4 regions of the Nesterenkonia lutea genome follow, and region 4 is predicted to be linked to each of the others. Evidence: riboswitches for the same ligand, from Rfam matches in the RefSeq annotation. Region 4 holds a riboswitch; each other region holds the start of a gene.
The links. Region 4 has a riboswitch for S-adenosylmethionine ahead of H4W27_RS10205 (acyl-CoA dehydrogenase family protein). Riboswitches for the same ligand answer to the same signal wherever they lie in the genome.

Region 1: another riboswitch for S-adenosylmethionine. It lies ahead of H4W27_RS07720 (LLM class flavin-dependent oxidoreductase); the one in region 4 lies ahead of H4W27_RS10205 (acyl-CoA dehydrogenase family protein).
Region 2: another riboswitch for S-adenosylmethionine. It lies ahead of H4W27_RS13030 (NtaA/DmoA family FMN-dependent monooxygenase); the one in region 4 lies ahead of H4W27_RS10205 (acyl-CoA dehydrogenase family protein).
Region 3: another riboswitch for S-adenosylmethionine. It lies ahead of H4W27_RS09235 (O-acetylhomoserine aminocarboxypropyltransferase/cysteine synthase family protein); the one in region 4 lies ahead of H4W27_RS10205 (acyl-CoA dehydrogenase family protein).

What each region holds. Positions count from the first base shown of each region.
Region 1 is NZ_JADBED010000001.1:1,687,797-1,695,059, forward strand. Features, by position in the region: gene H4W27_RS07715 (ABC transporter substrate-binding protein) at 1-1,409, opposite strand, end outside; gene H4W27_RS07720 (LLM class flavin-dependent oxidoreductase) at 1,518-2,906, opposite strand; SAM riboswitch class IV at 2,974-3,090, opposite strand; gene H4W27_RS07725 (DUF805 domain-containing protein) at 3,407-3,940, shown strand; gene H4W27_RS07730 (PPK2 family polyphosphate kinase) at 3,965-5,023, opposite strand; gene H4W27_RS07735 (polysaccharide deacetylase family protein) at 5,062-5,952, opposite strand; gene H4W27_RS07740 (asparaginase) at 6,012-7,064, opposite strand; gene H4W27_RS07745 (hypothetical protein) at 7,239-7,263, shown strand, end outside.
Region 2 is NZ_JADBED010000001.1:2,851,364-2,858,626, forward strand. Features, by position in the region: gene H4W27_RS13005 (M20/M25/M40 family metallo-hydrolase) at 1-309, shown strand, start outside; gene H4W27_RS13010 (Rv3654c family TadE-like protein) at 386-814, opposite strand; gene H4W27_RS13015 (TadE family type IV pilus minor pilin) at 811-1,212, opposite strand; gene H4W27_RS13020 (DUF4244 domain-containing protein) at 1,196-1,420, opposite strand; gene H4W27_RS13025 (acyl-CoA dehydrogenase family protein) at 1,661-2,929, opposite strand; gene H4W27_RS13030 (NtaA/DmoA family FMN-dependent monooxygenase) at 2,971-4,395, opposite strand; SAM riboswitch class I at 4,409-4,510, opposite strand; gene H4W27_RS13035 (aldo/keto reductase) at 4,600-5,625, opposite strand; gene H4W27_RS13040 (methionine ABC transporter permease) at 5,717-6,394, opposite strand; gene H4W27_RS13045 (methionine ABC transporter ATP-binding protein) at 6,391-7,263, opposite strand, start outside.
Region 3 is NZ_JADBED010000001.1:2,015,796-2,023,058, reverse strand. Features, by position in the region: gene H4W27_RS09245 (FAD/NAD(P)-binding protein) at 1-1,240, shown strand, start outside; gene H4W27_RS09240 (FAD-binding oxidoreductase) at 1,275-2,729, opposite strand; SAM riboswitch class IV at 2,886-3,014, shown strand; gene H4W27_RS09235 (O-acetylhomoserine aminocarboxypropyltransferase/cysteine synthase family protein) at 3,145-4,572, shown strand; gene metX (homoserine O-acetyltransferase MetX) at 4,588-5,694, shown strand; gene H4W27_RS09225 (acetamidase/formamidase family protein) at 5,785-6,891, shown strand; gene H4W27_RS09220 (amidase) at 6,891-7,263, shown strand, end outside.
Region 4 is NZ_JADBED010000001.1:2,235,615-2,242,877, reverse strand. Features, by position in the region: gene H4W27_RS13880 (helix-turn-helix transcriptional regulator) at 1-68, opposite strand, end outside; gene H4W27_RS10225 (CoA-binding protein) at 303-839, opposite strand; gene H4W27_RS10220 (O-acetylhomoserine aminocarboxypropyltransferase/cysteine synthase family protein) at 839-2,134, opposite strand; gene acs (acetate--CoA ligase) at 2,131-4,119, opposite strand; gene H4W27_RS10210 (flavin reductase family protein) at 4,272-4,799, opposite strand; SAM riboswitch class I at 4,808-4,894, opposite strand; SAM riboswitch class I at 5,079-5,165, shown strand; gene H4W27_RS10205 (acyl-CoA dehydrogenase family protein) at 5,171-6,400, shown strand; gene H4W27_RS10200 (acyl-CoA dehydrogenase family protein) at 6,600-7,263, shown strand, end outside.

The sequences.
Region 1 (7,263 bases), 550 kb from region 4:
TCTGCCAGGAACGTGGTGTTCGCGCCGTTGGGCGCCTCTTCGGTGCCCGGGCGGTAGTTGATGTTGAGGATGCCGGCATGCGGGCTGGTCCAATAACCGACCTGCGCGTCATAGGCGTCCGGGCCGGAGAAGGCTCCCGAGGAGTTCTCCGAGGGGGTGAGCGGGCGCAGCTGGATGTCGAAGCCGGCGGCGCGCGCCTGCTCCTGGAAGTTCTGGATCGCGGTGTTCCCGTCGGGGGTGACGATGGTGTTCAACCCGTAGGTGAACAGCACCTCCAGGCGTTCCCCGTCCTTGATCCGCGTGCCGTCCTCGGCACGTTCGGTCCAGCCGGCCTCGTCCAGGAGCTCATTGGCACGGTGAAGATCAAAGGGGTACTCGGTGGCCGCGTCGACGTCGTAACCCGGGGTGCTCTGGGACAGATACCCGCTGGGTTCGAAGGGGACCGTGCCCAGGAACGCCGACTCGATGTTGGCTTCCCGATCGGTGGCGAAGCTCAATGCCTGGCGGACCTGCTGATCGGCGAAGACGCCCTTCTCAGTGTTGAGGTTGATCACCACGGGCCGGCCCGGAGTGATGTACTGCTCGAAGTCGAAACGCTCCTTGACCTCGGCGATGTTCACCGCAGGGACCTCCCCGATCACGTCGCTCTCCTCGGAGAGCAGCGAGCCGTAGCGCGAGGTGTTGTCCGGGATGAAGCTCCACCGGATCCCCTCCACATAGGCCGGACCCTGGTGCTTCGCGTTCGCAGGGGCGGAGTTGTAGTCCTCATTGCGGGCGAACTCGAGGTACTGGCCGCTCTCCCAGGCCTGCACGGTGAAGGGACCCGAGCCGATGGGGGCTCTGCAGTTCTCCTCATCGCTGCGGGTCTCCAGTGCGGTGGGCGACTGAATGCCGAAATAGGACTGGGACAAGGTGGAGAGGAAGGGCGAGAACGGGGCGGAGAGCTGGATCTCGACGGTGTGCTCATCCACTGCGGTGGCTTCTTCATAGAAGCCGCCCAGGTGTGCGGCGGCGGTGCCGTTGCCGCCGTCGAGCCAGTAGTCGAAGTTGTGCGCCACGGCCTGGCCGTTGACGGGTGTGCCGTCGGTGAAGGAGACGTCTTCGCGCAGATCCAGCGTCCAGACCAGCTGATCCTCGGAGACCTCCCAGTCGGTGGCGAGCCAGGGGACGATCTCGCCCTCGTCATCCTGAGAGACGAGGGAGTCCAGGATCTGGCGCGCGGTGAAGTTCTCCTGGATCCACCCGCCGAAGACGCACTTGGGCTCTTGGAGGTGCCCGTATTCGATGATGCCGCCGGACTGGGGATCGTCAGTGGACTGCCGGTCCGCGACCTGTTCGGTGCTGACCAGGCCGGAGGTGCCGCTGCATGCGGTGAGTACGGCTGCGCTGAGGAGCGCTGCTGCACCCATGGGAAGTCTGGATCTCCACTTGTTTTTGGGTGCGTTCGGGGAGGGCGGGGTGGTCATGGTGCTCCTTCTCGGAGTGGTTCAGACGGGAGGAATGGTGGTGCGCGAGGCTCAGACGGTGGCGGGGACCGCGGCGAATGCTCCGCGGTAGCGGGCGCCCGGGTGGGTCTCGGGCAGCCGGTCGCGACCGAAGAGCTTCTGCCGCAGCGTGCCCGGGGTGTATTCGCGCTGGGCGAGGCCTCGCTCGCGCAGGACGGGCAGCACCTTGTCGGCGAACTCCTGGAAGGATCCGGGGATCACCCAGTTGACGACGTTCACGCCGTCCACGCCGGCGGCCTGCCACAGTTCCAGCTGATCGGCGATCTGCTCAGGCGTGCCGACGATCCGGTTGTTGCGGTTGGAGCGCCAGGCGATGTCGGCTACCAGAGGTTCACGGTCGGTGATCGTCTTGGACGCCCACTCGGTGAACCCACGCCGGGTGTTGGTCTGCACGTCCTTCAGCGGCGTCTCGGGTGGGTAGACGCGTCCGTCCGGGTCCACCAGGGCCGCGTGCGCGAGGTAGCCGTCCAGCGAGACGTATTCTTCGGCTTCCTTGAGCTTCCGCTGAGCTTCTTCCTCGGTGTCTCCGATGATGAAGCTCAGGCCCTGGAAGAACTTGATATCCCCCGCTGCGCGTCCGGCTTCCACGGCGCGAGCGCGGGTGTCCTCGATCTGGAACCTCGCCGCCTCTGCGTTCGGAGCCCCCAGGAAGACAGCTTCGGCGTTGCGGGCGGCGAAGTCGCGACCCGAGGCGGAAGAGCCGGCCTGGAAGAGGACGGGGGTGCGCTGCGGCGACGGCGAGGGAAGATGCGGGCCCTCCACCGAATAGCGTTCGCCCTGGTGGTAGATCTTGTGCACCTTGTCAGGGTCCGAGTACTGGGATCCCGCACGATCCTTGATCACTGCGTCGTCCTCCCAGGAGCCTTCCCAGAGCTTGTAGGTCACATCGACGTACTCATCGGCCCAGCGGTAGCGCTCGGAGTGCTCGGTGAGTCGAGGCATGCCGTAGTTGCGGGAGCCGTTGTCCTGCATCCCGGTGACGATGTTCCAGGCGATCCGACCCTTGGAGATGTGGTCCAGCGTGGAGATCTGCCGGGCGAACTGGAACGGATGCGACTGGAAGACGTTGGATGTGGTGGCCAGACCGATGTTCTCGGTCACCACGGCCAGGGCGCCCAGCAGCACGGTCGGATCGTTGGACGGGATCTGCAGCCCCTCGTTGAGGTACACCGAGTAGTCCGCGTCGGAGTCGCCGTAGTGGCCCGAGACATCGGCGAAGAACATCGCGTCGAACTTCGCCTCCTCCAGGATCTTGGCCAGGTTGATCCAGGTGTCCACGTCGGTGAACTCCGTCTGCTGCGCATCCTCGCGGCGCCACTGGCCGTGGTGGATGTGACTGTTCGTGTTCATCACGAAGGCATTGAAGTGCAGCGGGGCGCGTGCCGGAGTCTGCTCGGGCATGAAGTGTCCACGTCTCTCTCTGACCGTGGCGCTCCTGGGCCGCTCCGCTGAGAGAGCTGCCGCAGGGGCACCGTACTTGCCCGGGACGGTGTTGACACCGGGCCGAATCATCACCTGGAGCACCCCACTACGGTGAGAGGGTTGCTGTCCGGACAGCCAGGGCTGTCGTCCGGATCTCGTGATTCTGTAGCTCAGCCTAGAGAGTGATCCGCCTGATCACAAGTGGTGAACATAGTTGTTAACATAAAGTGACACATTGCATCATCTTTCGACACAGGGACTCTCCTCTGCGGCTCCACGACCGCGCGAATCGCGCCCACCTGCTCCGGCGGTTCGAAGAGGATCTCGACCCCCGCTGGCTCGTCAGAAACCCGATGTCAGACCACCTCGATTTAAACCTCAATGCTAGGCAGCTGCCACATGTGCGACTTCCCTTAACACCGCCACTTCACCTAGGTTCGAACATATATAGGGCAACAGTCGACAACGGAGTGATGCGCGTGAGCCTGTCCAACACCGATCCGTCACAGTTCAAACACACAGCAGATCCTGAGCAGAATACTCCGCTCTACGGCGCCACGCTGGGCCAAGCCGTGCGGCGGTTCTTCGGCAAGTACGCGCATTTCAAGGGGTACGCCTCGCGCAGCGAATACTGGTGGGTACAGCTCTTCACGAACGTCGTCAGCGGGCTGATCGCGATCCCCTACCTGCGCACATATGATCCTGCGCTGGGCTACTTCGACCTGACTCAGGGCACCGGAAACGTCGAGGGACTCGTCCTCATGAGCGCGCTCGCGGCTTTCATCTGGGGCGTCGTGACGGTCCTTCCGATGCTTGCCCTTAGCTGGCGAAGGCTGCACGACGCAGGACTCCCAGGACCTATGTACTTCCTGTGGCTGATCCCCTTCATCGGCCCGATCATCGTGCTGGTCCTGATGATCCTGCCGACTCGGCCTGAGAAGCACATCCATGCCTGGGAGTACCCGACGGAACCATCGGCCGAGGCACAGAATGTAGGACGTCCCCTCCCCTAGGCTCTCTTCTTCGTCAGTGCGGCCTCACGATTCCAGCAGCCGCTTCCGTTCGGTCTCCACGTCATAGTCCGCCGCGGGCCAGCGCAGGTTCAGATCCGCGAACGCCGCGATGAGCAGCTCCTGCACCGCCAGTCGGGAGTACCACTTGCGGTCTGCGCCGATCACATGCCAGGGCGCGTGGTCGGCGTCGGTGGCTTCCAGCAGATACGCGTGGATCGACTGGTAGAGGGAGAACTGAGCGCGGGAATCGGCGTCGGAGGGGTCGTACTTCCAGTGCTTCTCCTCGCGGTCCAGCCGGGAGATCAGCCGATCCAGCTGCTCCTCCGGGGAGACATGCAGCATGACCTTGATGATCACGAACCCCTGACGAACCAGTTCAAGCTCGAAGAGCTTCAGCGCCTCAGTGCGGCGCTCCAGCTCCTCCGTGCTCTCGCTGCCGGTGATGGTGGGAACCAGCACGTCCTCGTAGTGCGAGCGGTCAAAGACTCCCACATGCCCTGGCCGCGGGAGCCTGCGGATCACGCGCTCCAGGTAGTGCTCGCCGTTCTCCTCGGGGGTGGGCTTGCCGAACCCGGCCACCTCCACGCCCATGGGGTCCATGGAGCTGACCACCTGCTTGACCACTCCACCTTTGCCGGCGGCATCCATGCCCTGCAGGATCAGCAGCACGCGCGGTCCGCGGGCCAGGCCGCTGAGGGCGCTCTCCACCTCGGGAGAGAACAGCTCCTCGCGGCGGGCCTTCTCCTGCGGGGAGCGGCGCGGCACCCGGGCGGCGATCGCCTTGGCCACCTCCCGCTGCTCGGCCTCCGGGGCGGAGACCACGTGGGCCCACATGAGCTCCTGCAGATCAGCCAGCATCTCGGCGCGTTCGGCGAGCGCGTCCTCGCCGTCGTCCTTCTTGCCCTTGAAGCCCACCTTCTTGCGAGTCGGTGCGTCGGGGAGGCTGAACGGGGAGGCGAACTGGCTGACCCGCCAGAGGCTGCGGGGGTCGCCCTCGAACGGGGTCTTCTTCGCACCCTTGGGCCCCCGCACACCGGTCAGCGAAACATCGAGAGGGGCGGGGTTCTGATCATTCTTGGGCAAGGCGTCTCCTTGTGGCGAGTGGTCTGAGGGCAAGTATGTCAGCCGAACTGGCGCGGTGACCTGCGGAGGAAGTCATCGGCGATGTCGTTGAACTGCGACCACTTCACCCCTTCGTGGGAGTTGATGTGCTCGATCAGCCGCTCCAGCATCAGCAGCACCTGCGGACGCCCGGAGACGTCCGGGTGGATGGTGATGGTGAAGACCGCGTAGTCACTCTCCCGGTAGACCCAGTCGAACTGGTCGCGCCAGATCTCCTCGAGCTGGCGCGGGTTCACGAAGCCGTGGCTGTTGGGACTGGACTTGATGAACATCATCGGCGGCAGGTCATCGAGGTACCAGGAGGCCGGGATCTCGACCAGATCGGTCTCCTCCCCCCGGATGAGCGGCTTCATCCAACTGCTGGCAGGCTTGTCGTAGTCGATCTTGGACTGTTCCCAGTTGTCCCCGGCGCGCACGTAGTAGGGCTCGAAGTCCCGGTGCATCAGCGAGTGGTCGTATTTGATGCCCTGTTCCAGCAAGAGCTCATTGGTGATGGCGGAGAACTCCCACCACGGGGCCACATATCCGGTGGGGCGGCGTCCGGCGCGCTTCTCGATCAGGTCGATGCAGTAGGTCAGGATCTCGGTCTCCTGCTCGCGGGTCATCGCGATCGGGTTCTCGTGGCTGTAGCCATGCACCCCGATCTCGTGGCCGGCGGCGACCACCTGGTCAAACTGCTGGGGGAAGGTCTCGATGGAATGTCCGGGCCAGAACCAGGTGGAGGGAAGGTCATACTTCGCCAGCAGCTTGTTCAGCCGGGGCACCCCGACCTCGCCGGCGAACATGCCGCGGGAGATGTCGCCCGGGGAGTCCTCCCCGCCATAGGAGCCCAGCCAGCCGCCGACCGCGTCGACGTCGATACCGAGGGCTACATAGATCTCTTTGGCCATGATGCGCCACCTCTCTTCTGTGTTGTGCGGTTTCTGATTGCGCCAGTGGTCTTCTGCGTCTATCCCGCCGAGGTCAGCCGCGCCGCCAGCAACTCCCGGGCTTCTTCCACCGGGTGGGTGCTGCTCAGCAGCGCCATCAGGATCCTCGCCTGGGTGGCGGGGAGGTCACCGAGCGGCACGGCCCCGGCAGCGACGGCGTCCACTGCGCCCCCTCCCCCGTAGATCACCGCGACAGGTCCGCCCCCGGTGCGCGTGCCCAGGCCCACCAGCACGCCCTGGGCGATGGCCTCTTGGATCGCCTGGACCAGCGCGCTCCCGGGGTTCCCGGCTCCGGCGCCGAGGACGATGACACCGGTGGCACCAGCGTCCACGGCAGCGCGGAGAAGCGTGGCGTCTGCGCCGGGATAGCCCAGCACCATGTCCACCCGCTGGCGCTCAAACTCGTGGTCAGGCAGCGGGAGCGGCTCTGCCCAGAGTGCGCGGGTGAAGAAGCGCGGGCTCAATCCGGTGATGGTGCCCAGCGCTCCGGCGCTGCGGTGTCGGAACGGCTGGGGAGCCAGAGTATGCGCCTTGCGCAGGCCCAGCGCGGCGTGGATCTCCCCACCGAAGACCAGAAGCACCCCCTGCTCCCGCGAGTCCGGGGAGGCGGCGGTGAGGATCGCGTCGCGAAGATTGCGGGGCCCGTCGCTGTCGGGGTGATCGGGGCTTCGCTGGGCTCCGGTGAGCACCACCGGACGGGGATCATCATGGGTGAAGCCCAGCAGCGCGAGCGTCTCTTCCATGGTGTCCGTGCCGTGGGTGACGACGACGCCGTCCACGTCCTCCCGGTGGAGGATCTCTGCGACGGCGTGGGCGATGCGGGAGAGGTCTGCGAAGGCGAAGTTGAACGAGTTCTGTACGCCGAGGTCCTGGGGCTCCAGCGCAATGCCCGGACCGAAGTCGTCGAAGCCGTGCTTGTCCAGGGCCGCGATCAGATCGGCCGCGTTGTCCTTGGCCCGAGATCCACCCTCGGAATGCTGCCGCGAGGAGATGGTCCCACCTGTGGCCAGGACGACGATCCGAGTCATGTCAGCCTCGATTCCGCTGGACGCCTCTTTCGTTTCTGAGTCCATCACAGACTGACGGCCAGGACAACGATCCTTTGTCGATTCCTTCGCACGAGCATCGGTGCCGCCGAGCGTGTCCGTGCTCACACCTAAAGTCATCTCTACTGGCGCAGAACCCGTTTTGTTCTCAGCGTCGGTGCACTGGAACTTCCAGTGAATGACCCGAGGGAAAGGGACACCATGAATCACTCGCACCAGAACGACC
Region 2 (7,263 bases), 620 kb from region 4:
CCGGTCAGATCCGGGGCTGAGCTCACAGTGCGCACCCTCTCGCAGCGGCCCGCCTGGCAGACCGATGCGGCAGATGGAGACCTGCTGGCCCTCGTGGAGGACGCGGCCCAGGAGGTCGGGCTCCCCGCAGTGGGCGGCCGACCGGCCGCCGGCGCCGGGGACACGAACTTCCTCGGCTCACTGGGCCTGCCCACGCTCGACGGACTGGGACCGGACGGTGCCGGGGCCCATGCCGATCACGAACAGGTGCGGATCGACTCGATCCCCGAGCGGATCGCGCTGCTGGCTGCGCTGCTGAGCAGGCTCTGAAGGGGGGGCTGGGCATCCGCAGGATTCGCAGGTCCTCAGAGTCCCGGAAGCCACAGGTTCCCCGGGACCGCAGCTGTCATGCCGGTGGGGGCCCCGCTCGAGCGGAGCTGCGGCTGACCAGGTCCGACAGCTGCACGGCCGAGGGGTTCAGGAGTCGTTCCGGGAGGATCGGCACGGCGCTGCGAACCACCACCTCAGTACCGTGTGGGCCAGTGACCGTGCAACTGGTGAGCTCCACGCCATTGCGCTCCGCGAGGGCCAGCGCCACCGTGCAGGGATCCCTCTGGGTCAGGCCGCGGGCCGCGTCCGCCGCCGCCAGGGCCGCCATATCGGCTCCGCGAGCAGCCTGCGCGGAGGACACTGCCACCAGGCTTAGGGCGTACACGGCACCCAGCAGGATCAGCAGCGTCATGATGAGCGCCAGTGCCAGCACCGTTCCTGACCCGCGCTGTCCCGACCTGCGCTGTCCCGAGAGGTCCCGAGCCGGTGATGCTGAACGCATCATGGTGAAACCTCTACACGGGCCGTGGCCCGTGCATCCTGAGTCGCGTCGAGCTCCAGCCAGCCCAGCACGCGCACCGGCCGCGACAGGACGACCGTGACATAGGGGTCCTCCCGATCCAGTCGGAAGGCGGTCCTCTCCCCGGAGACCCGCCGCGCCGCAGCCTCAGCAGAGACGGCGGACTCCCCACGGGCCAGTTCGCGGGCGGCGACCCTCGCGCCCTCCTCCAGAGAGACCTGAGCGGCGCCCTGCATCGCGAAGGAGAGCACGAGCAGCAGGACCAGGATCACGCCGGGCAGCGCGAGCGCGAACTCCGCACTGATGGAGCCCCGCTCGGCAGCAGAGCTCGGGTGCGCAGCAACGTCCCGGCGGGTGCAGAGCGGCTCAGAAGGACAACGCACGTTCGACGATGCCGGTCAGCAGCCCGCGGGCGGTGTCAGAGCTCAGCACGGCCACCAGCAGCCCGGCGAACCCCACGGCGGCGAGCATGACAATGCCATATTCAGCGGTGGCGAGGCCTTCTTCCTCCTGATGGAGCTGCTGCATCGAATACCCGGGCACCTGCGGACGGGTTTGCGCTGATGTCGTCTCCGTGATCGTGACTTCCATGACTGTGCCTTCCGTGACGGTCGCCCGGCGCTCGGGATATTCGAGCTTCAGAGAAGCGGGATTCGAGACTCCGTGAGCCTGACGACTGATGACCGCTGCTGACTGCAGGTGATCACCAGTCTCCGGTGATCGATCAGCGATTCCGACGGACAGCGCGACGCTGTGGAGAGGGGTGATGCAGACCGCGGAACAGTCAGCGTTGGGGAAGACCACCGGAGGGCCGGTGTGGGATTCGCGGCTTCACGCAGCCCGTTCAGGTTCTCCTGCGGCGTGTGAGTCAAGGAGCTGCCACGGATAGGAAAGCGTGCCGAGCAGCTCATAGCCGCCGACCCACTGTTCCTTGCGCGGAAGCGGGTTGTGCGAGGAGATGGTTCTGGCGTTGCGCCAGTGCCGGTCCAGCAGCTTGCTCACCGACGTGCTGGATGCTCCCGTGGCATCGAAGATTGACGTGGTGGCTTCCAGGACCAGTGGAATGGCCACCACCTGAGCCTGGTAGACCGAGAGGTTCGCTCGATCAGCGGCAGCTTCGGCAGCTTCGGCACCTTCGGCACCGTGCCGTGCCTGCCAAGCGCGCTCCAGGTCTGCCGCTGCGTCCAGCACGGAGGCCTGCACTGCCTTCACCTTCGCGGAGGCGCGACCGATGACGGCCTGGTTCAGCGGGTCAGACGCGGGGGTGACCCCGGCGGGCGCCCCCAGGGGTCGGCGGGTGCTGGACTGGATGTGGGTCACGATGTCATCCACCGCGCGGCGGCCGATCCCGGCAAGCACCGCGAGCAGGTGCAGCTGGTAGAAGCCGATCATGTGCGTGATGGGACGCTGGTCTGCCGCGTGGACCGTCAGATGTGCCTCCTCGACCGGCACCTGGTCGAAGGTGGTGGTCCCGGTGCCGGTGAGTCGCTGCCCAAAACCATCCCAGTCGTCGATGCGCACCAGCCCGGGGGCATCGGTCCTGACCGGGAAGCTCGCGAACTCTTCCCCGTAGCGGGTGGTGACGTTGACCCAGTCCGCGAACAGGGTGCCGGTGCTGTAGTACTTCTTGCCGTCGAGTCGCAGCGTCCCATCGGCGTGACGGCTCAGAGTGGTGGTCTGCTTCTCCCAGCTTTCAATGCCCTGTTCGCTCTGGGCGTTGCCGATGATCGCGCGATGCTCCACGGCCTGATTCGACCAGAAGGCCCTCTCCGCGGAATCGCCGCTGCTCAGGTGGGCTTCCAGGAACGCGAAGTGGCCGCGCCACAGGTGCGCCACGTGCGGGTCAGACTGGGCGAGGTCGATGAGCAGCCGGAACAGGGTCTGCGCCGGGACGCCTTCTCCTCCGAGATGGCGAGGGACTCGCAGGGCGCCGAAGCCGGCGTGCCGCAGCCACTCGACCTGTTCGAACGGAAGGATCCGTCCTTGTTCACGCTCGAGGGCGCCCTGCGCGATCCGGTGGAAGACCTCGGCGTAGCGTTCATGGAGTTCCGGGTAGCCCGGGGCGGCGTCGGTGTGCAGGTCTGGGTGATGAAGTGTCATGGTGATCCTCAAGTGAAGGGTTCGGGGCCGGCGGGGATCGCTCAGGCTGGGGTCAGGCGCGCGCCGAAGGGTGCGGCCGGGAGCTTCAGGTTGGAGGGATCCAGGTAGCGGCTCGAGGGGTGTGTGCTGTGGGGGCCGGGTCCTGCGCCGAGCAGGCGCTCGCGGAGGGTCTGGCCGGGCGTGTATTCGGTCCGGGCGAGGCCTCGTCGCTGGAGCACCGGGACGACCAGTTCCACGAAGTCCCTGATGGTGCCGAAGCTGATCTGATTGCCGATGTTGAAGCCATCAAGACCAGACTCGTGAGCCCAGTGAGTCAGCGCATCCGCAGCCTGAGCCCCGGTGCCCACCACGCGGAGACCGTTTCTGGCTCGTCCACCGGCCCCGGCTGAACCGCGAAGGTCCTTGACCCGCTGGCCCTCGCGCCACCCGCGGATGAGGATCTCGTGACCGGGGTCTCGGCGACGGATGATGTCAGCGACGAGCTCCTCGTGCGGATACCTTTCCAGGCCCGGGATGCGCCCGTTCTTCTGCAGGGCGGCCCAGTCGCTGCGGCAACGGTCGATCTCCGCGGCCTTCGCGTGGGCCTGTTCCTCGGTGGGTGCCACGATGACCTGGGCCGCGGCCAGGAAGCGCAACTGATCCGGATCTCGTCCTGAAGCGGCGGCGTGCGACTTGATGGTCTCCACATTGGCCCGGATCGCCTCCGGTGAGTTCCCACCCAGGAACACCACCTCGGCATGTCTGCCGGCGAATGCCATCCCGGTCAGGGAGCTCCCCGCCTGGAAGATCACCGGCAGGCGCTGCGGGGACGGTGCCACCAGATGTGGCCCACGCACCGAGAAGTGACGGCCCTTGTGGTCGATGTAGCGCACCTTGTCCGGGTCTGCCCAGGTGCGAGTCTGGGTGTCACCCAGGACCGCGTCGGAGTCCCAGGATCCCAGGAGCAGCTTGTAGACCACGTCGAGGAATTCGTCCGCGATCTCATAGCGCGTGTCGTGCTGGACCTGGTCCGGGAGTCCGAAGTTCTGCGCCGCGTTCTTCAGGTACGAGGTCACCACATTCCAGGCGATCCGCCCTTCGGAGAGCGCGTCCAGGGTCGCGAGGCGACGAGCGAAGGCGAACGGCGGCTCGTAGGTGGTGGAGAAGGTGGCGGCGAGCCCCAGGTGATCGGTGGATTCTGCCAGTGCGCCGAGGAGGATCAGCGGGTCCAGAGCAGGTATCTGGTACCCCTGGCTCACCGGGCTGCGCAGCCCGTCCTCGGCGCTGTCGTAGGCGCCGACCACATCGGCGAGGAACAGCTGGTCGAATCGACCCTGCTCGAGAATGCCGCCCAGCTCCCGCCAGAAGGACAGACTGTCGACGCCGTGGCGCCGGTCCTCAGGGTGAGTCCACGTTCCGGGCGAGAGGTGCACCACCGAGCCCATCTCGAAGAGGCTCAGTATCAGCGGACGGTCATGACGAGTCATACATTCCTGCCTTTCTCCATCGGTCCTGGCGGGAGCACCGTATCGACGTGAATGTTCACGACTTGGGTTGCTGCGACGTCACTGAGCCAGATCTCTCAGTCGCTCTTGATGGTTGATACAGCTACGAGACTAAGCCCGCGGAGGCGCTTTGTCACATATTAAGAATTAAATGTTCATATAACATTTTTAGGGGCTTGGAGTGGCTCAGTCGCGAGGGAGAAGGTTCTCTCGCCCGCCGGAGACCCACGCGGGATCGAAGCTGCGATCACCGTGGACCCGTCCCGCGAGAGCATCAAGCTCCCCCGAGATCTCACCGGTGAGCTCCAGCTGCGCGGCCCCGCGCTGCAGCTCGTCCCAGTGCGACGCAGACCGGGTCCCAGGAATGGGGGAGATCGCGACGCCGCGAGCCTGGGCCTGCTGGTAGAGCCAGGCGATGGCGAGGCCGGCGGTGGGCAGCTGGAGACGCTGCGCGTTCAGGCGCAGTTCACCGGCCAGCGCGTGGTTGTGCTCCAGGTTCTCCGGCCTGAACCAGGGAAAGGACCTGCGTGCGTCCTCCGCGGGCAGAGCCTGGGCGTCGAAGTGGTCGGTGAGGAGACCTCGGCCCACGGGTGAATAGGGGACGAACCCGATGCCGAGCTCCGCGCAGGCCGGCAGGACATATTCCTCGACGTCGCGGGCGAAGAGGCTCCATTCGCTCTGCACGGCGGTGAGGGGGTGCACTGCATGTGCCCTCCGGATCTCCTCAGCCGTGGCCTCGGAGAGTCCGATCCGCCTCACCTTGCCAGCGGTGACCAGGTCGCTCAGCGCGCCCACACTCTCCTCGATCGGAGTCTGCGGGTCGACTCGGTGCAGGTAGTACAGATCAACGTAGTCGGTGCCCAGACGCGCGAGGCTCAGGTCGATCTGTTCTCTGATGTAGGCGGCATCTCCCCGCGCCCGGCGTCTGCCGACCCCTGCGCCCTTCTCGATGCCGACCTTCGTGGCGAGGACGAACTGCTCCCGGCGGTTCCGCAGGAACTCACCGACCAGACGCTCACTCTCGCCATCGCCATAGATGTTGGCCGTGTCGAGGAATGTGATGCCGCGATCGGCCACATGCTCCAATATCTCCTGAGCCCCCGCGTCGGTGACGGATCCGTAGGCTCCGGCGAGGGACATTGCACCGTAGCCCAGTGACGAGACCTCCAATGCATGGCGGCCGTCTCCCAGGGTGATGGAACGTAGCGTCATCGATGAATCCTTCTGCTGTTCGGGGCTGCTGTTCGGGCTGTTCGAGCTGTTCTGCGGGGCCGCACCTCGGGGCAGGAGCCCTCGGCGCCGTTCATCGACGCATGACCTTGCGTGCCGCCCAGTTGCCCACCAGCTGGAGCGACTGGACGAAGACGATCACCACGATGACCGCCAGCCAGGTGACCTCCGGGCGGAACCTGTTGTAGCCCTCGACGATGGCGAAGTTGCCGATGCCGCCGCCGCCGATGATCCCTGCCAGAGCCGACATGTCGGTGAGCGCGATGATCACAAAGGTATACCCCAGGATCAGCGGGCCCAGCGCCTCCGGCAGCAGCACGGTGAGGATGATGCGCCGCCGGGAGGCGCCCATGGCGCGGGCGGCCTCGATCACGCCGGGATCGATGGAGACCAGGTTCTGCTCCACGATCCGCGCGATCGCGAAGGTGGAGGCCCAGATCATGACGAAGATCACCGCGTCATTTCCGATCCCGGAGCCGATCACGAAGATGGTGACCGGCTGCAGCGCCGCGATAAGAATGACGAACGGCACCGGACGGATCAGGTTCACGATGAAGTTCATCGCCATCCAGGCAGGCTTGTTCGAGAGGAGTCCGCCCTCTCGCGTGGTGTACAGCGTGAGTCCGATGGCGAGTCCGATCAGCCCGCCGAGCAGGAACGCCCACGCCACCATATAGATGGTGTCGAAGATGGCCTCAACCAGCTCGGGCCCGTAATAGCTCCAGTCCAGAGCCTGGTATGTGTCGATCACGCGTCCACCTCCTGCACTTCCCCGGCGGCGTCGAGCGCCGCGACGAAGGCTCTCACTGCTTCGGGATCACCTTCCACGGCCAGGGTCAGCAGTCCATAGGAGGCGTTCTTGGTGGTGCTCATGCCTCCATGAACGATCTCGAACGAGACTCCATGGGACGCGGCCTCTCCCAGCACCGCGCTGACCGCGCCTGCGTCATGCAGCGAGACCACGATGAGTCGTCCGGAGCTGTGGCGACGAATCCATTCCACCTCCTCGACCGAGGGACGGTTCTTCAAGGCCGCACCGACGAAGCTGGCATCCTTCGTCTCGCGCGGACTGGAGAAGACGTCATAGACGAGCCCTGTCTCGACGATTCGCCCGTTGTCCATCACTGCGACTCGGTCAGCGATGGACCTGATGACCTCCATCTCATGGGTGATGGCCACGATCGTGATGCCCAGCTCTTCATTGGCTCGACGCAGAAGTCTCAGCACCTCGCCGGTGGTGTTGGGGTCCAGCGCCGAGGTGGACTCGTCTGCCAGCAGAATGTCCGGCTTAGCGGCCAGGGCGCGGGCGATGCCCACCCGCTGCTTCTGACCGCCCGAGAGCTGCTCGGGGTGCTGATCTGCCTTCTCGCTCAGACCCACAAAGTCCAGCAGCTCCTCAACCCGAGCGTCCCGGTCGGACTTCTTCCAACCGGCCACCTTCAACGGATACGCCACATTGCCGGCGACGTTTCTGGAGTGGAAGAGGTTGAACTGCTGGAAGACCATGCCGATGCGGGATCTCACCTTGGCCAGCTGGCCTTCCCGCATCGCAGAGATCTCCTGGTCCAGCACGTGGATCGAACCGGCGGTGGGACGCTCGAGTCCGTTGATGAGCCGGAT
Region 3 (7,263 bases), 220 kb from region 4:
GAACTTCTTCGACCTGATGATCCAGGCCAGCGTGGGCCGCGGAGGAGTCTTCCACGAGCATCCAGACCGTCCCGCCGGACAGCGCCTGGAGTACCTGGCCACCGGAGACGAGCCGCATCTGGTCGCCGGGTCACGACGCGGCACCCCATACCGCGGAAAATCCACGGCGCTGACCACTGCGCCCGGGTTCGCGCCCGTGGGTGTCACGCTGCACCATCTCACTGCTGAGGCGATCGCCGCCGCCGAACGGCGCCACGATGTGCTGGACTTCTCGGCCCACCTGTGGCCGCTGATCCAGCGCGACGTGCTGCGCACCTACTACCGGACCCTGATCCGGGTCGCGCCCGAGCTCTTCGGGGAGGGGTTCCCGGGCACTCTGGACGAGCTGCTGGCGGACACTCATCTGGGCGAGGCGGTGCTGCGCACCCGGGGCCACCACCTGCTGCGCGAGCATGCTCCGGACGTGCTCTGGTTCGACATCCGCTCGCTCGGTCGCCCCTTCGGAGAGCTGACCTTCGACTCAGCCGAGCAGTATCAGCAGCACATGGAGACCTATCTCGAAGATGACGCGGCGACCTCCGCCGCCGGGGTGCGCAGTCCCGTGAAGATGGCCATCGGGGCGCTGCACCTGGCACGCATGGAGGTCAAGGCACTGATCAGTCAGGGTCGGGTCTCCCAGGCCAGCCAGATCAGCGAGATCGAGGGCTGGTTCGAGTCCCTGGTGGAGGGTCTCGCCAGCGGTCCGCCGCTGCAGCGGATCGAAGAGCTCGCCGCTCTGGTCAGGTCGGGTGTGGTGGAGTTCCTGGGGCCGGAGCCGATCTTCGACGTGGACCGCGAGACGGGCTGCTTCACCGCGGAATCTCCGGCTGTGGCGGCCCCCACCTATCAGGCCCGCTGGCTGCTGGAGGCGATGATGCCGGCGAACCGGGTCCAGCTCTCCCGCTCGCCGCTGGTGGCAGGCTTACTGCGCAGCGGCCTCGCCCGGCCACGGGAACTCGCGGACGCCTCCGGGGCGCCGCGGGCCGGCAAGGGCTTCGACGTCACACCGCCGCCGCACCGGCTGATCCCCGCCGACGGGGCGCAGCCGGAGGAGATCTACGTGCTCGGACTCCAGCTCAGCTCCGTGCAGTGGGGGACTGCCATCGCCGCAGAGGCCGGCGGAGACGCCGAATCCTCCGCGCGCACGCTGGCAGATGCCGATGCCGCCGCCCGGGCAGTGCTGGCTGGACCGGCGGCTTGAAACGGGCCGGCGGAGCCCGCCGGGCCGGCACCGGTCACAGGATCGCGCGCCCCGGGTTGAGCCGATGGTCAGGGTCAAAGACGTTTTTGATGCTGCGCTGGAGCTCGATGACCTCGGCTGACTGTTCCCAGCTCAGCCAGCGCAGCTTATAGGTGCCGATGCCGTGCTCGCCGGTGATCGTCCCGCCCATCTCCAGGGCGATCCGCACGGAGCCGTCCAGGGCGGCATGCAGTCGGGACAAGGCTGAGACCGTCTGGGACGAGGCGCCGTCGTCGTCGCTCTCGCGGTCCTGCGCGCTCGGTTCTGGACCGGCCAGAGGTTCGATCTCGGAGCTGGGGACGCTGAAGGTGGGGTGCAGGTTCCCGTCCCCCGCGTGGGCGACGACCTTCAGCTGGACCTGGTGCTCCTCAGCAAGATCTTCGATCGCGCGGATATAGTCCACCAGCCTCGAGCGCGGGACCGCGACATCCTCGCCCACCCGGACCTCGGTGACGATCCCGTCCCCACGGGCGTGCCGGCGCAGCTCGATCAGCCGCTCAGATTCGGTGGACCCCGGAGCGCTGACCTCGGCGCCGAGCCCGCTGAGAACCTTGCGGATGATCTCCGCCTCGATGCTCGCACCGTGACCGTCGGTCTGGATCAGCAGCAGGGTGTTGCCGCGCTGAGCCAGGTCCGAACCCTGCGCCTCATCCAGGGCCAACATGGTCCGGTGGTCCAGCAGCTCGGTGATCGCGGGCTGGACTCGGGCCCTGCCGATGTCGAGCACGCCCTGGGCGGCGGTGGTCAGCTCGCCGAAGAAGGCGGCGATGGTCTCGGTGTGTCGGCTCAGGTGTCGCAGCCGCACGGTGACGCCCACGACGATCCCCAGGGTCCCCTCGGAGCCGACGAAGAGGCTGGTCAGGTCGTAACCGGCCACCCCTTTGAAAGTGGCCTGGCCGGTGTGGATCAGCGTGCCGTCGGCGAGCACCACATCCAGGGCCAGCACCGAATCTCGGGTCACCCCATATTTGGCGCAGCGCAGCCCGCCGGCATTGGTGGCGACATTGCCGCCGATGGTGGACGTGCGATAGCTGGCCGGGTCGGGGGCATACATCAACCCATGCTCGGCCGCCGCGGTGTTCAGGTCCGCGTTGATCACGCCCGGTTCGACCACGGCGACCTCGTCCTCTGCCCGCATCGCAAGGATCCGGTTCATGCGGGTCAGGTTCAGCACCACGGAGCCGGCAGTGGTGTTGGCGCCGCCGGAGACGGAGGTCCCCGCCCCGCGGGTGATGACCGGGAAGCCATGCTCGGCGGAGAGGCGCACCAGCTTCTGCACGTCCTGCGCCGATTCCGCGAAGACGACGGCGAGCGGAGCATGCACCTGCCAATGCTCGAGCGGCCCCTTGTCCACCGCGTGGGACTCGAGCTCTCCGGCCTCGGTGCTCAGGGCGTGGTGCGTGAAAGAGTCGCGCAGGACTGTCAGGACATGGTGGACGGAGGCGCTCATGGGGCCGAGTCTAGGCGAGCGGAATCCGTCCACCTGCCGCGGTGCTGCTGCACTCGGCTGTCGCGGCGCACTGGCGCTGAACTGTCGCGACGCACTTGCGCTCAACCGCTGCGGCCCACTTGCGCCGGGGCGTTCCGCGATGCAGACTTGTCCCTAGGTCAAGAGTGCCAGCGCAAAACCCCGGTTTGCTGGCCGACAACCCTCCAGTTCGCGGTGGGGTGCCCCGGGTGACGACCTGGCTGCGGCGATCACGTGACTCAGTGATCGACGTGGCAAGCGCGGGCCACACACCAGTGCGGGCCCTTACACCAGTCCTCAGGACAGGGCCGTACAGGATTCAGCGCCAGAAGCTCTCGCAGCTGGCAGCGACGTTCATGCGCGGCTCCGCCTCGGACCGCATTGAACGGAGAATCCCTTGAGCAACGACAACAGCACCTGGCAGTTCGAGACCCAGCAGATCCACGCCGGAGTCGCCCCCGACCCCGTCACCGGAGCACGGGCGCTGCCGATCCAGCAGACCACCTCCTTCGTCTTCCCGGACACGGCGGCCGCAGCACGCCGCTTCGGACTCGAAGAGATCGCCCCGATCTACTCCCGCATCGGCAACCCCACGGTCCAGGCGATCGAGGACAAGATCGCCGCCCTCGAGGGCGGAGTCGGAGCGCTGGCCGTCGGCTCGGGACAGGCCGCCACCTCCCTGGCCCTGCTGAACATCGCGGAATCCGGAAGCCACATCGTCGCCTCCCCGACGCTCTACGGCGGCACGCAGAACCTCTTCAAGCACACGCTGCCGAAGTTCGGCATCGAGGTGACCTTCGTGGAGGATCCCGATGACCTGGAGTCATGGCGCGCCGCCACGCGGGAGAACACCGTGGCCTTCTTCGGGGAGTCCGTGGCCAATCCGCGCGGAGACGTGCTGGACATCGAGGGGGTGGCCTCGGTCGCCCATGAACATGGCGCGCCGCTGATCATCGACTCCACGCTGACCACCCCGTACCTGATCAAGCCGATCGACTTCGGGGCCGACGTCGTCGTCCACTCGGCCACGAAGTTCCTCGGCGGCCACGGCACCGCCATCGCCGGAGTGATCGTGGACTCCGGACGCTTCGACTACTTCGCCCACCCAGATCGCTTTCCCGGGTTCAGCACTCCGGACGAGAGCTACCACGGGCTCGTCTTCGGCCGGGATCTCGGCGCCGAGGGGATCTTCGGGGTCAACCTCTCCTTCATCCTCAAGGCCCGCGTGCAGCTGCTGCGCGACCTCGGCCCCGCACTGTCCCCGCACAACGCCTTCGAGATCAACCTGGGCCTGGAGACCCTCTCGCTGCGGATCGAGCGCCACGTCGCCAACGCGCAGAAGGTCGCCGAGTACCTGGAGGCTCATGATGCGGTGAAGCGGGTCTACTACTCCGGGCTGCCCTCGAGCCCCTGCTACGAACGCGCGCAGAAGTACCTGCCCCGAGGCACCGGCGCGGTGCTGGCCTTCGAGCTCGCCGGTGGAGCCGGCGACGACGACGAGACGCAGGCCCGTGCGGGCCAGACGCTGGTCGACGCGCTCGAGCTGCACTCGCTGGTGGCCAATGTCGGTGACGTGCGCTCCCTGGCCATCCACCCGGCCTCGACCACCCACCGGCAGCTCAGCCCCGCCGAACAGCATGCCGCCGGGGTCAAGCCCGGTCTGGTCCGGCTCTCGGTGGGCCTGGAACACATCGACGACATCATCGCCGATCTCGCCCAGGGACTGGAGAAGGCGGCAACGATCCAGGCCGCTGACCAGGACTCTTCTGAGCAGGACCAGAGTGCGGACAATGTGACGAAGCAAGAAGCCGCAGCAGCGGTCTGAGGTTAGGGTGATCGGGTGCTGAATGACTTTGGGGACAGGCCCGCGGGTGCGCTGAAGACGGTCGATGTCGGAGCGTACACATTTGAGACAGGTGGGCAGCTTCCCGAAGTCACCATCGCCTACGAGACCTGGGGCACGCTCGAAGAGGACGGCAGCAATGCGGTCCTCGTGGCGCACGCCCTGACCGGGGACTCCCATGTCGCCTCCACCCCGGCAGATCCTTCCATCGGCTGGTGGGAGGGCCTGCTGGGCCCGGGACGCCCGATCGACACCCAGCGCTGGTTCGTCATCGCTCCGGCGATGGTCGGCGGCTGCTACGGCTCCACCGGACCCGCCTCCCTGGATCCCGAGGGGAAGCCCTATGGCTCCCGATTCCCCTTCGTGACGATTCGCGATTCCGTGCACCTGGAAGCCCGGCTGGCTGAAGCCCTGGGCATCCAGAAGTTTCACACGGTGATCGGTGGATCCATGGGAGGCGCCCGCGCGCTGGAATGGGCCGCCACGTACCCGGAGATGGTCGACGGCGTGGCGGTCTTCGCCTGCGGTGCGGCGTCGACTGCCGAGCAGATCGCCTTCGGCCAGGCCCAGGTGCTGGCGGTGGAGAACGATCCGCATTTCTGCGGGGGCGACTACTACGGTGGACCTGCCCCGCAGTCGGGGCTCGGACTCGCCCGACGGATCGCCCACATCACGTACCGCGCCGAGGCGGAGCTGGGCGCACGATTCGGCCGGGCTGCCCAGGGCGCAGAAGATCCCTTCGGCTGGAGCCGACGGCGCCGCGGCCGCTACCAGGTGGAGTCCTATCTGGACCATCAGGCGAACAAGCTGCTCAAGCGTTTCGACCCCAACTCCTACCTGATCCTCTCCGAGGCGCTGATGAGCCATGACGTGGGTCGGGGGCGCGGGGGAGCGGCTCAGGCGCTCGCCGGGGTCACGGCCGTCCCCTTCCTGGCGGCGGTGGAGACCGATCGGCTGTATCTTCCCGAGCAGTCCCAGCAGATCGCAGATTCGATTCCAGGGGACCACTCGGTTCACATGATCCACTCGCCGATCGGGCACGACGGGTTCCTCACCAGCGCAGAGCAGCTCGGGGTCCCCATGCGGGCCACGCTGCGGCTCTGAACCGCTGTTCAGCCGAAACAGGTATTCCAAGGATGTCACCGCGCTGTAACAACTGATCGGGCAGACTGACCGGGACGAGGAGAGTGATCCATGAGCCCGCAGCCCATCCTTCAGCCCGGTGAGCACCTGCCCGTGGGCGGCCGGTATCTGCCGGCCACCGCAGAGAACATCTTCTGGGGGAGGCTTCCCTGCGCGGCCGACGCTCCGGTGATGCGCGTCCAGTCAGGTGAGCAGGTCGTCATCGACACCCTCTCCCATGAGGGCATCCTCGAAGATCAGGGCCGTGATCCGCTGGCATACTTCACCAGCCACGGTGTCCCGGCCGAACAGGTGCTCACCGACGCCATCGAGCTCGCCGCCAGTGATCACCCGCGCGATGCGGCCGCAGACGGCCCGCATGTGAACACCGGGCCGATCCACGTCGAGGGCGCGCTCCCCGGAGACCTGCTCAAGATCAGCATCGACAGGCTGCAGCGCCGTGTCCCCTATGGCATCATCTCCAACCGTCACGGCAGGGGAGCGCTGAACGGCGAGTACCCCCGCCGGGAGGGCAACGTCTCGATCTTCGCCGACGTGGAGGAGACTGAAGCGACTCAGGACGGGAAGGCACAGGCTCGGGGACGGATGGCCCCGCGCGCCGGCGCCGAGAAGCTGCTGACCTTCGATCTGGCCCCCTTCTTCGGCACCATCGGCGTGGCCGTGAAAGGGGAGACGCGCCCCCATTCGGTGCCGCCGGGGCCCCATGGCGGCAACATCGACATCAAGATGCTCACCGAAGGAGCCTCGCTCTACCTTCCGGTGCAGGTTCCGGGGGCGCTGGCCTTCGTCGGGGATCCCCACTTCGCCCAGGGCGACGGTGAGGTCGCACTGACTGCGATGGAGGCTTCGCTGCGCGGGACGCTGAGCTTCGACGTGATTCCGCGGGAGCAGGCGCTCGCGGCCTTCGGCGAGCAGATCGGGCCGCTCGCCGAGACCGCCGAGTTCCTCATCCCCACCGGCATGGACGAGGACCTGGACCTCGCCGTGCAGAACTGCGTGCGCAACGCGATCACCTTGCTCCAGGCCCGCTGGGGTCTGGATGCCGAGCACGCCTACGCCTATCTCTCCGCCGCCACGGACTTCAACATCTCCCAGGTGGTCGACCTGGTCAAAGGGGTGCACGCACGCGTGACGATCAAGGACTTCGCGAGGCTGTGATGGAGACCAAGGACAGCACGGTCTGGCGAGAAGGCGGCGACGCGCACGCCCCGCTGGTGCCGGCCGTCGGGTCCGGACCCCTGGACGGCCAGAGCGTCGCCGTCAAGGACCTCTATGCGGTGGCGGGTCACCGCATCGGTGCGGGCAATCCGACCTGGCTGGCGGAGGCAGCCGTGGAGACCACCACGGCTGCCGCTCTTGCGCAGCTGCTGCAGGCCGGCGCCGAGGTCCTCGGCATCGCGCAGACCGACGAGCTCGCCCTCTCTCTGGCCGGGACCAACCAGCACTATGGGACCCCGCCCAACCCCAGGGCCGCCGACCGGATCAGCGGCGGGTCCAGCTCGGGCTCCGCGGCCGCCGTCGCGCTGGGGG
Region 4 (7,263 bases):
TGGGCTCTGCGCTGCGAGGCGAGTTCGGCCGCCCGACGAAGCTGATCCACCTCTCTGTGTCGTCCCACATGGGTCCGCCCGGAGGACACAGCATCACCACGACTTTCCTGTTCGTCTCTGTCGGATGCATCCGTTCAGGCACTGCGCGAACGTGAGGCATCAGGGGCGCGATCTTCCTCCCCTGGGAGACCAGAATCGGACGGCTGTCCGCATTTCTGGAGATCCACGGCACAGCCTATCAACATTTATGTGTGATATACGCCACGTCGTGGTGTCGGGCGCTCCCCTGCGGAACCGGGCGCTCAGCCGTCGAGGATCTGGCGCTTCGCGGAGATGACCCCGGTGTTGAACCCGGAGAGATGAAGGTTGCCGTGGAAGCGGCCGTGCTCGATCTTGATGCATCGGTCCTGCACCGCATTGAGTCCGGCGTCCTGAGCCAGCTGCATGGCCTCCTCGGAGCGGATCCCCAGCTGCGCCCACAGCGTCTTGGCGCCGACCTCGGCAGCCTCTTCGGCGATGCCCGGCACGTCCTCGGGTCGGCGGAAGATGTCCACGATGTCGGGAGCCTCCGGAAGGTCCTTGAGCGAGGCGTAGACCGGCTGGCCCAGGACCTCCGTGAGCCGCGGATTCACGAAGTAGACCGTGTAGCTGGAGGAGCTCATCAGGTAGGTGGCCACGAAGTAGCTGGCTCGCGCAGGCTTGTCGGACATGCCCACGATCGCCACGGACTTCGCGCTGCGCAGCAGCTGCAACCGTCGTGAGGGCGACGGCGCGGTCCAGCGGCCATGGGGGTGTTCGGCCGTTGCCTCGCCGTCGTCATGCAGGGTCTGCTCGCTCATCACTTGTCTCCTTCGACTGCGGTGCTCAGCGCCTGGTCCAGATCCCAGATGATGTCATCGACGTCTTCGATGCCGACTGAGATGCGGATCAGGTCCTCAGGGATCCCGGCGGCGCTCATCTGCTCGGGGGAGAGCTGCTGGTGGGTGGTGGAGCCCGGGTGCAGGATCAGCGTGCGCACATCGCCGACATTGGCCAGGTGGCTGGCCAGCTGCAGGGACTCGATGAACCGTGCGCCGGTCTCGCGTCCGCCGCGGATGCCGAAGCTGAACACGGAGCCCACGCCCTCGGGCAGCATCTCCTTGGCCCGGTCGTGATCCGGGTGGGAGGGCAGCCCGGCGTAGTTCACGTAGTCCACGCGCTCATCGGCCTCGAGCCATTCCGCGACCTTCTGGGCATTGGCGACGTGCTCGTCAATCCGCTGCGGGAGGGTCTCGATGCCCTGGATGAGGTTGAACGCGGCCTGTGGGCCGAGCGAGGGCCCGATGTCGCGCAGCTGCTCGGCGCGCAGCTTGGTGAGGAAGCCGTATTCGCCGAAGTTGCCCCACCAGGAGAGCCCGCCGTAGGACGCCACGGGCTCGGTCATGGCGGGGAAGTTCCCGTTGTCCCAGGGGAACTCGCCGGATTCCACGATCACCCCGCCCAGAGTGGTGCCGTGACCACCCATGAACTTGGTCACCGAGTGGATCACGATGTCCGCGCCGTGCTCGAAGGGTCGGATCAGATACGGAGTGGTCAGCGTGGAGTCCACGACCAGCGGCACGCCGTGCTTGTGCGCGACCTCGGAGAGTCCGCGCAGGTCGGCAATGTCAGAGCTGGGGTTCGTCACCACCTCGGTGTAGACCACCTTGGTGTTCTCCTGCATCGCGGCCTCGTAGTCCGCAGGGTCCAGAGAGTCCACGAAGGTGGTCTCGATCCCGAAGCGGCGCAGCGTGACATCGAGCTGGGTGATGGTGCCGCCGTAGAGCTTGGAGCTGGCCACGATATGGTCCCCCGAGCCGCAGAGCGCCGCGAAGACCAGGAACTCGGCACTCATCCCCGAGGCCGTGGCCACCGCGCCGATGCCGCCCTCCAGGGAGGCGATGCGCTCCTCCAGCGCGGAGACCGTCGGGTTGCCGATGCGGGAGTAGATGTTCCCGTACTTCTGCAGCGCGAAGAGGTTCGCGGCGTCGGTGGTGTCCTTGAAGACGAAGGAGGTGGACTGGTGGATGGGCACGGCACGGGAGCCGTAGACCGCATCGGGCACGGCTCCTGCATGCAGGGCGCGGGTGCGGAAGCCGAACTGGCGATCGCTCATGTAGCTACCTCTTCTCTCCGCGGCGCGGTCCCGCGCCGTTGGCAGATCTCTTCAATTTTCGGAACACAGGGTTCATTCTGCAGGCTCGTGGTGTCCCCGAGGGTCTCACCGTCATGCAGCTGGGTCAGCAGCCGGCGCATGATCTTCCCGGACCGGGTCTTGGGCACTTCCGGCACCGGGATCACGCTGCGCGGTTTCGCCACCGGCCCGATCACCTCGCCCACATGGCTGCGCAGCGCGCTCAGCAGCTCACGTTCGGCGTCGCTGCCCGCGCCACCTGCGGCGTCCAGGCGTTCGCGGGCCGCAGTGGTGAGCACGGTGAAGGCGACGGCGGCGTGACCGGTCATCTCATCGAAGACGGGACAGACCCCCGCCTCGACCACGTCGGGATGGGAGATCAGCGCGGATTCGATCTCGATGGTGGAGAGCCGGTGCCCGGAGATGTTGATGACATCGTCGATCCGTCCCAGGATCCAGAGGTCCCCGTCCTCATCCCTCCGGGCGCCGTCCCCGGCGAGGAACCAGCCCTGATCAGCGTACTTCTCCCAGTAGGAGCTGTAGTACCGCTCGGGACTTCCCCAGACCGTCCTGGCCATGGAGGGCCCGGTCGCGGTGAGGACGATGTTCCCCTGCGTCCCCGCAGGCACCGGTCGGCCGGCGTCATCGACGACGGCGGCGCCCCAGCCCGGCATCTCGCGGCTGGCCGCACCGGGCTTGAGTCCCGGACGTGTGAACCCGGCGTCTTCGGGGCGTGGGGAGAGCACCGTGGACCCGGATTCGGACTGCCACCAGGTGTCCACCATGGGAAGTGCCGGCTGGCCGGCGTCGTCGGTGGTGTCTCGGCCGATCTGCCGACGGATCCACTGCCAGGCCTCGGGGTTCACCGCCTCGCCCACGGTTCCGGCGAGCCGGATGGAGGAGAGGTCATAGTGCTGCGGGACGCCGTCCGGGAACCAGCCCATGAGCGAGCGGACCAGCGTGGGGGCGGTGTAGTACGTGCTGACCCTGTGCCGCTCGATGATTTCGAAGTGCCGACCCTCGTGCGGGGTGTTCGGGGTGCCTTCGAAGATCACCTGGGTCGCGCCGGCGGCCAGCGGGCCATAGATCTCGTAGGTATGGGCGGTGACCCAGGCCAGGTCCGCCGTGCACCAGTGGACGTCATTCGCGCGTCGCGCCGGGTCCGGATGGGCGAAGAGCCGCAGATACGTGTAGAGCGCTCCGGTGAGGTAGCCACCGGTGGTGTGGACCAGGCCCTTGGGCTTGCCGGTGGTGCCAGAGGTGTACATGATGAACAGCTCGGTCTCGGCATCGAAGAACTCCGGGCTGTGCTCGGTCGAGGCGGTCTCCACCACCTCGTGCCACCAGAGATCGCGCCCCGGGGTCCATTCCACGGCTGAGTCGGTGCGCCTGATCACCAGGACATGTTCCAGATCTCCACCGTGCTCCACAGCGGCCTCGGCCACCGCGGCGTCAGCGTTGGCCTTCACCGGGACCGCCTTGCCGCGTCGGTACTGACCATCGGTGGTGACCAGCAGCTTGGCTCCGGTGTCCTCCACGCGGAACTTCAGCGCCTCGGCGGAGAACCCGCCGAAGACCAGCGAGTGCACGGCGCCGATCCGCGCGCAGGCCAGGGTGATCACGATCGTCTCCACGAGCACGGGCAGGTAGACCACCACACGGTCCCCACGCGTGATGCCCATATCGGTCAGCGCGTTCGCCGCCTGGTTGACCCGGCGGCCGAGTTCGGCATAGCTGACGTCTTCGCGGTCTCCGGGCTCACCCTCGAAGTGCAGGGCGATGCGTTCACCGCGTCCAGCCGCGACATGGCGGTCCACGCAGTTCACCGCGGCGTTGAGCGTTCCGCCCTGGTACCAGCTGATCTCCGGGCCCCGCCGGATCGCCGGGTTCGGCGGGACCCAGGAATGCGTCTGCTCCCAGGGTGTCTCCCAGTCCAGCAGGGTGGCGGCCTCGGTCCAGAAGGCCATGCGCTCGTCCTCGTTCACCGGGTCGGACCAGTGATGGACATCTGCCCGCAGCGGATCCGTGGAGGCGAGCGCGGCACGTCCTGCCTTCACCGAGGGCGCGCCGGAGGGCAGGGCAGGGGTGTGGTGGGTGGTCAACAAAAGGCCCTTCAGGGTCAGCTCAGCGGGGTCAGGGTCTTGAACTCATGCTGGTGGAAGACCAGTCCGGCGGCATCTTCGGTGAAGTCCAGATCCAGGATCTCGAGCACGATGATGTCGTGGTCCCCGGCCCTGACCTGGTCATAGATGCGGGTGCGCAGCCACATCGGCACCCCCTCCAGGAGCAGCGCAGAGCCGTGCAGCTGATAGCCGACCCCGGTGAAGCGATTGGCCCGGTCCTTGGAGGCGATCTGGCGGCACAGCCCGTACTGATCCCGACCGAGCACGGAGATGCCCAGCTCGCTGCCGCTGGACTGCAGCTTCGGCCAGGTGGAGGAATCGTGCTGGACGGCCAGGGTGACGAGCGGCGGCTCCAGCGAGACGCCCACGGTGAAGGTCGAGGCGATGATCGCCTCGGGGGAGCCGTTGACCTCAGCGCCGACGGCGACGACACCCTGTGGAAACTGGGCGAGCGCATGGCGCAGCGCAAGAGAGTCCACGCGGGATGTGGCGGGAGCTTCGAGAGTACGAGCAGGGACAGACATGCAGATCAACTCCATCGGTCCTGGCGTTAGCACCCGGCGTATCCGGGTTGCTGCGGCGTCTCTGAGCCAGATCTCTCAGCCGCTCGGGATGGTTACAGGGCAACGCTACGCGCTGGTCCCATCGACCAGCAATATTTGTTCGCACTGTGAGACGTCGTATGACGTCCGGTCGCCGAGTTGCAGAAACTGTGTTCAAGGACCGGCGTATGAACACAGCAGGACACCTGGCGTCATGATCATTTGACGAAACCCGTCGTTCGTCCTCTATATTTGGGTCCATCACCATCCAGAGCGACTGAGGGATCTGGCCCGTCGACGTCGCAGCAACCCGGGACTGCCGGGTGCTAACGCCAGGACCGATGGAGGAAAGTATGAACATACATCTGCCTGTGTCCCAAGAGCTGCGCGACGCCGTCGAGCGTGCCGGGCTCTCCGCGCTGGACCGGGAGCTCAACCGCGACCTGGCCCGTGACCAGGTGCGCGACCTGGCCGCAGCCGGCATCGGCAGACTGCGACTCCCGGCAGCCGTGGGCGGTTATGGCCTCGACTGGGTGCAGACCACCGAGGTCCTCCTCGAGCTTGCGGCGGCAGACAGCAACCTTCCTCAGGTGCTGCGCGGACATCTCGCGGTGCAGGAGGACCTGCTGTGGCGCTCAGCGACAGAGCGTCCAGAGACCGAGCAGAGTGTGCAGCTGTGGCTGGGCCGACTCGCTGCGGGGGAGCTGGTGGGAAATGCGTGGACCGAGCCGGGCAAGGGAGGCTTCCATCGCTCCGGGACAGTCGTCAGCGAGACCCCGGCAGGGCCCGTGGTCAACGGGGTGAAGTACTACACCACCGGAGCGATCTTCGCCGACTGGCTGGATGTCACGGCCCGAGACGAGGCCGATAATGAGCTTGCCGTGCTGGTGCGTCGGGATCAGCCCGGGGTGCAGGTCGAGAACGACTGGGACGGTTTCGGCCAGCGGACCACGGGCTCGGGCACCGCGAGACTCACCGATGCCGCCGTCGAGACCGCAGAGCTCCGCGGTCTCACCGACCGCTTCCCCTATCAGACCGCGCTCTACCAGCACATCCTGCTCATCGTCCTGGCGGGGATCGTGGAGGCCGCCGCGCGCGATGCCGCGGCGCTGCTGCATGAGCGCCCGCGGACCTATACGCACGCAAACACGCGGACTCCGCGCACGGACCCGCAGCTGCTTCAGGCCATCGGCGAAGTGGACGCGGTCGCCGCGCTGGCCCGAGCGCAGGTGCTGCACACCGCGTCACACCTGGATGCCGCCTATGCCGCGCGCACAGGCAGCCCCGAGGAGGCGATCGGCGCCGCGAACGCGGTGGAGCTGGCCACAGGACGGGCGCAGGTCGCGCTGCACCGGCCCGTGCTTGAGGCGGTCACCCGCATCTTTGATGTGCTCGGCGCCTCAGGAGTGAGCCAGGCCCGCGGACTGGACCGCCATTGGCGCAATGCGCGCACGGTGACCAGCCACAATCCCTGGGTGTACAAGGCGCGGATCGCCGGCGATCACCGCGTCAACGGCACCGAACCGGTCCGGCTGTGGAGTGTGGGCGAGCCCGATGTTCCGGCGGTCACCCAGCTCGCCTGACGCCGCCTCCGTCTTTCCAACGCCGCGCTGTCCTCAGACGCTGCAACGTCCTCAGCCGTTCCACCGCCCCGCCGGTCCTCGGCTCCGGGCAGGCGCCTCTGGCGGTCTCGGCACAGCACCCCGCCCAGTCCTTGCCCCCGCCCGACCTCGCAGCCCAGCCCGACCTCACAGCCCCGCCCCTCACTGCCCAGGAGAACCCGTGTCACATCCTTTGAACACCACAGCGGAGCCCCGCACACACTGGACCGGCGGGGCTTCCGCCGCAGAGCTCGAGGACTGGAGCTCCATCGCCACCCACGTGGCGCAGACCCTTGCCGGTGATGCCGTGGAACGAGACCGCGCGAATGAGACGCCCTACCGCGAAGCTCGGCTGCTCAAGGCCTCTGGGCTGGTCACCCTGCTGGTGCCCGAGCAGTTCGGCGGCGGCGGCGGCCATTGGGCCACGGCGCTGGAGGTGATCCGCATCCTGGCCCGCGCGGATGCCTCCATCGCCCAGCTTCTGGCGTACCACTACATCAACGAGGCGAACATCCTCTTCAGCATCCCCGAGCCCAGAGACCGCGAGCGCTGGTTCCGCGCCACGGCACAGGGGCAGTGGATCTGGGGGGATTCGGTCAATCCCACGGATCCGGACCTCACACTGGTCCCCACCGAGGACGGCTACCGGCTCAACGGCCGAAAGCGATACTCCACGGGCTCCGCCGTCGGCGATGTGCTCCTGGTCAATGCGCGGGTCTCCGAAGGTCCCGAGACCGGCCGCATCCTCGCCTTCGTCCTGGAGCACGGACGCCGGGGGGTCACCTATGTCGACGACTGGGACTTCCTGGGTCAGCGGCTCTCCTCCTCGAACACGGTGACCTACA